Linked DNA regions of Pseudobacteriovorax antillogorgiicola. The protein of the gene in region 1 interacts with the protein of each later gene in a pairwise test. Links are inferred from orthologs where the notes say so. Each region holds a gene or a part of one and is shown on either strand. Other genes may lie near its edges.

Evidence for each region. The genes of interacting proteins can lie anywhere in the genome.
Region 2: the proteins of ung (region 1) and ndk interact in binary tests that used the Escherichia coli proteins (3 or more experiments, as listed by UniProt). The link is inferred for Pseudobacteriovorax antillogorgiicola from one-to-one orthologs.

The regions. Positions count from the first base shown.
Region 1 is NZ_FWZT01000025.1:2,322-5,221, forward strand. The notes cover bases 41-2,864. They hold ung (uracil-DNA glycosylase), read left to right. Parts: upstream 41-1,018; coding sequence 1,019-1,711; downstream 1,712-2,864. Other genes in these bases: B9N89_RS25210 (hypothetical protein), read left to right, coding at 41-99; B9N89_RS25215 (response regulator), read right to left, coding at 153-743; B9N89_RS25225 (VC0807 family protein), read left to right, coding at 1,729-2,424. Outside these bases: more of B9N89_RS25210, read left to right, coding at 1-40. UniProt on the Escherichia coli protein: Excises uracil residues from the DNA which can arise as a result of misincorporation of dUMP residues by DNA polymerase or due to deamination of cytosine.
Region 2 is NZ_FWZT01000026.1:77,035-79,850, reverse strand. What follows is about bases 77-2,816. They hold ndk (nucleoside-diphosphate kinase), read right to left. Parts: upstream 1,784-2,816; coding sequence 1,370-1,783; downstream 77-1,369. Other genes in these bases: B9N89_RS26035 (DUF4360 domain-containing protein), read right to left, coding at 2,349-2,816; B9N89_RS26040 (hypothetical protein), read right to left, coding at 2,019-2,258; B9N89_RS26050 (Tex family protein), read right to left, coding at 77-1,350. Also shown: more of B9N89_RS26050, read right to left, coding at 1-76. UniProt on the Escherichia coli protein: Major role in the synthesis of nucleoside triphosphates other than ATP. The ATP gamma phosphate is transferred to the NDP beta phosphate via a ping-pong mechanism, using a phosphorylated active-site intermediate.

The DNA of each region.
Region 1 (2,900 bases):
CTCATCGATTCGATGATCCAAGACCTCCTCGAAGAGCTTGGCGAAGATGAGCCTTTTCGGTTTTATGCCACAGGCCCACCCGTAAGGGTATTGAATTAATATGAATTTATCGGTTAGCTGGTTCGGATTTTGACAATGGTTTGAGACTTCTTTTAAGACGCTACAGAACCCAGAAACTTGATGTTTTCTGGGTCATCTAAATGACACTTACCCATCCTCTCCTTCTTATCCAGCTCTTCTTTAACAACAGAAATCGGAACGTGATAGTACTGGATTTGATATAGGATCTCTTGGATGTCGTAGTAGTGCGACTTGAGCAAATTATAGATATAGCCAAGCTCATGATCGGTAGACTCATCCTCATGATCCTCTTTGGCAATCTGTATGGCTAGCTGCATCTTTGCAACCAGTTCTGGAATGTTAACCGGTTTTTCAAGAAGATTTGCAGCCCCGATCTGTAAGGCTTGCTTCGATATCTCGGGAGTCACATCACCGGTGATAAAGATTGTCGGAATATTGATATACTTGCGTCTTAGCTCCTGGGCTAAGTCGAGGCCATTCAGAAAGGGCATTTGGATATCGCTCAGGATGATGTCAAACTTCTTCTGTGACAGTAACTGCTGCGCGGTAAATGCATCCTGCGCTACGTCAGACTCAAAGTACTCGCGAATCCCCTCTTCCATAAGGACGCCAAAATCGTAGCTATCATCGATAATAAGGCAGCGTTTTTTTTCCCGAGTCATAACAATCTCCAACTTGGAAAGAGAGCTGTTTAGGCGCATATTAGAGCGAACAATCTCCTTATCTGTTGGTCTGAAAAAAACTTGAAATAAATGATCTTTCTTTGCTCTTTTCGGGTGTTTATATCTTAGTATTTGGCACTACAAACCACTAAGCAGTGGCGAGAACTGGTGGTTTTTATAAGTATTAGTACCAGCAAATGAAGGTGGGCTACGGAGAGGCCGTAGACAAATGGCCGAGGGCCAGATAGATTTCGGAAGCAAAAAGGAGGACCTGATTGGACATAAATAGTGTAAAGCTCGATGATAGTTGGAAAAAAGTGCTTCGCCCGGAGTTTGAGCAGCCATATATGCAGCAACTGAAAGATTTTTTGGTTTCAGAGATCAAGCAAGGCAAGACAATCTATCCCAAGGGGACAGAGTATTTTATGGCACTCAATCTCACTCCTTTCGAACAAGTAAAAGTTGTTGTGATTGGGCAAGATCCTTATCATGGACCGAATCAAGCTCACGGACTTAGCTTCTCCGTCCGCCCTGGAGTGGCCATCCCACCATCACTTGTTAATATCTACAAGGAGCTTAAACAGGACTTAGGTATTCAGCAACCTAGCCATGGCTACCTAGCATCTTGGGCTGAGCAAGGGGTTCTTTTGCTCAATAGTGTTCTTACCGTCTGCCAAGGCCAAGCCGGATCCCATCAAAAACGTGGCTGGGAGTCCTTTACTGACGCCGTGATTCGCGAACTTAACGATCAACGGGAGCAACTAGCATTTATCCTTTGGGGAGCCTACGCCCAGAAGAAAGGCCGCTTTATAGACAGAGAAAAGCACTTTGTCGTAGAGTCAGTGCATCCATCGCCGCTGTCGGCTCATCGTGGTTTCTTCGGATCAAGACCTTTTTCACAAATCAATCAGTATTTGCTTCGCAACGGTAAGGTTCCAATCGACTGGGAACTGCCAGCTCTATCGTAGACACAGAAAGGAATATTATGTCTGAGAAACAAGAAAACCCATTGCTCAGCCTGCTGCTGAATATTGCTATCCCTTCGATCATTTTGATGAAGTTCACCGGCGAGGAGCATCTTGGCCCCGTTACTGGCCTCGTAATCGCCTTAGCTTTTCCCTTTTGCTACGGGATCTATGACTTCTACGATCGTCGCAAAGTTAATTTTATTTCAATACTCGGATTGATCAGTATTTTGTTGACAGGAGTTTTCACTCTGATAAAGCTTCCCCCCCACTGGATTGCAGTGAAGGAAGCTACGGTGCCAGCTCTCATCGGTTGCGCCATTATCATTTCCTTGCGCACTAAATATCCATTGGTCAAGAAACTTTTGTTCAATGAAAATATTATCAATGTCAACCTCGTGCACGAAAGGCTTGCCAATAAGAATAACGAGACTGCTTTTGAAAAACTACTGGTGCAAACTTCGTATTTGCTTGCCTCGTCGTTTTTTTTATCGGCATTTCTAAATTTTGCACTTGCCAAATACATTTTAGTTAGTGAGCCCGGCTCACAAGCTTTCAATGAGGAGCTTGGACAAATGACTGCCTTAAGCTGGCCAGTGATTGTCATCCCCTCGATGATCGTTATGTTTTTTGCATTGTACAAGCTACTTAACGGTATTAAGAAGCTAACAGGTTTAAGCCTTGAGGAAGTGATGCACGCGCAGCAAAAAAAGTAGCCCTCACTAGGTTCACAGAGCCTCTGTGAACCAGTCTTTTTGAGCCTTGAAAAAAAGGATAAAATTCCTGCAACAATTCAATCAGCCTTCCAGACATCGGCCTTTATTTCACTGTGGATTTTTGCAATGCAACGCTTTTGATGTATGCTTGTGGATGAAATTTTTTCGCAGCTTTTTTTGCTGCTCCCAAGTCCCGAACACCCTTGAACTTTCCCTAACTTTTACACAGGTTATTCACAGGTTAACCCCATATTTAGCGGTTGACACCCTTAACTCACACTATATATGCTAATTTTCGTCGGCTTAATTTTTTCTTTGTAGAGCGACGAACTTTGGATGCACAGCAGATTTTTCCTGTTGTGGAGTGACACTTAATTTGCGACCCTGCTGTTTGTTTTAGGACGTTGAGAATGAACCATGACTTTGACTTCTGGATCATGTACTTGAGAACAAAGAATAGACAGGCGAAGACTTTC
Region 2 (2,816 bases), on another replicon or contig:
AGCGATATCCATTGTCGAGTAGACGCTGGCACCGGCTTCGTTCACAACAAGGCGTTTAACATCTTTTAGCTCGTTGTCTTTAATAACACTAGTGATAACGCGATTGATTTCACGGCTTCCCGTACCGTTACCAATAGCAACACAGCCGACGTTATTGTCTTTAATAAGCCGAAGAATTTCAGCTTTTGATCGCTGTGTCTTAGCGCCTTCTTTATCACCAAGCTCGAAGTGCAAGGTCGCAGAGTCCAGTAACTTACCGGTATCGTCCACTACAGCAAACTTTGATCCAGTTCGAAGGCCGGGGTCCACACCTAATACAGTTTTATTGGGGATGGGGGGCAGTAAGAGCAGGTTCTCTAAGTTTTCTGAGAACACGCGAATTGCCTCAGCTTCGGCACTTTGCTTCAGCTGTAGGCGGAGTTCCGCTTCGATAGAAGGGCTCAAAAGGCGCTTGTGAGAATCTTCAATCACGCTTTCAAACCAATGACGGACAACGTCTGTGGTTTGAGGGTTGGTGATCACGGTTTCTTTTAGGCTTTCCAAGATCCGATCGGTATCGACTGTAATATTGACCTTTAAGAATTTTTCGGCTTCACCACGACGAACAGCCATAACTCTATGGCTAGCGGCGGTGTTAATCGATTCGCTATAATCGAAGTAGTTTTCGTACTTCGAAGCGTCGGATTTCTTGCCCTTCTTTTCGACTTTTTCAGCACCTTCTATTTTTTTAGAAACCAGAGTTCCAGATTCCTGGCTGATATTTCGAACCATAGCTCTGATCTCAGCGGTTTCAGAAATCCGCTCCGCGTAGATATCAGCGGCACCGGTGAGTGCTTCCTTCTCACTTGCAACCTTAAGGGTTGGCTCGATATTGGCATCAGCAGGGGTGACAAAGTCTTTGGCAACCTCGTTAAGGTCTGAGATCTGAGTGCAGGCCTCCAAGATTTTTTCGAGAAGGGGCTCAAGGCCTTTTTCCTTCGCAACCATGGCTCGCGTGCGACGCTTGGGCTTGAATGGAAGATAAAGATCCTCCAGCTCTTGCTTTGTGGTGCATGCTTCAAACTTTGCTTTCAGAGCAGGAAACTGAGCCTTTAACTCAGGTTTCTTCTGGCAATGCTCCTCAACAACCTTGAGATACTTTTGTTTGTTGGACTCAAGCTCCTGTAGGTAAGTGTAGCGATCGCGGATATCCCGAAGCTGCACTTCGTCGAGGGTGCCTGTCATTTCCTTTCGATAGCGGGCCACGAAAGGAATGGTACACTCTTCTTCAAAAAGCAATTTGATGGAGTTGTTGACCTGGAATTCTTTGAGCTCCAGCTCAGATGCTATCTTCGTAACGAGGTTGATCATCAGACTTTGTCCCTAGCGATTAGTAAATCTCAGATTCGGCGAAAAAGAAGGCCACTTCTTCTTTTGCTGTTTCAAGTGCGTCAGAGCCATGAACAGTGTTTTCGCCAATAGATTTCGCGAAAAGCTTGCGGATGGTGCCGTCAGCTGCTTCTTCAGGATTGGTTGCGCCCATGATTTCACGGTTTTTAGCAACAGCACCTTCGCCTTTAAGGCACATAACAACCACAGGGCTACGTGTCATAAAGTCCACAAGCTCGCCGAAGAAAGGGCGCTCTTTGTGAACAGCATAGAAGGCTTCAGCTTGGTGCTTGGAAAGGCGAACTTTCTTCATAGCAGCGATGTTCAAGCCATTTTCTTCAAATTTAGAAACGATTTGGCCAATGAGGTTTCGTTCAACGCCGTCAGGCTTGATAATAGAAAGTGTGCGTTCCAAAATGTCACTCCTTGTTATACTGGAAATATACTTGAACCAGTTCTAGTTAAATGCTGGTTGATGATACTCGAATGTTCAGAATAGGCAAGAATTGTAAACCTGTGGCAGCCATTTTTCATGGCCAGATAGGCTAAAATGATTGGTTTGAGGGATATTTTGAATGGGACAAATCGAGGCGACGAAAAAAATCTGCGACTCCTAAAGCAGAGCCTGTAGATAATGACATATTCTCCCGTCAGTAGCAGCGAAGTTTTCCTTCAATCTTGACGATTCTTGATCCGCCAGTTTTGTAGCACTTCAGCAAGGCTCTTTTGTATGCTTTGTCTTCTTTGGGATTGATAGGCTGGGATGACTCCCCGCCACTATGAATGCTGGAGTTGCTTCGACCCGAGCTGCCGCCCGCCCCTCCACCGCCGCTCTGGCATGAAGTGCATAGTATCCCTAGGCATAAGCCTAGCAGCTTTGCTTTGTTCATTACTCACCTCGTCTCGTATTCACACTCTCTTAGTATACAAGTTTGAATTAAGGAGGATGGGGCAGAAACTGCCCACCACAAATCATGGTTTTAGGGGTATATTTTTTTGCAGGAGGGCCGTTCTACACCACAGCTTAATTTGGGGTATTTAGAATTTGCTTTCTGACACAGCTTTGATTCCTTCGCCAGCATTCTTCTGCGTGCAGCCTGCAGGTTCGCTCCCTGAGCTTGTAGTAGCTTTTCTCTAACGAGCTTGCCTTCTGAGTCCCTAAGCGCGATTTTACAAGATACAACTGTCTTGTTGTCGGTTTCATCGCAGCGTTTCCAAAGTAGGCCATAGGTTTGTGCCGTATCGCCATCTATGGAATCGATTGTCATAAAGCCTTCTGCATCTTCGTTTGCATTGATTTGGATTCCGGCTCGCATTCTCAATTTGACCTTTCTTTGTTTGCAGCCAAACCATTTAAAGTTAGTCAGAGGAATTTGAACGGATCGTTCATAGTTCTCTTCGTAGAGTCCATCTAGCCTCATTGCTCCCAAGCGACCAGTTCTATTTCC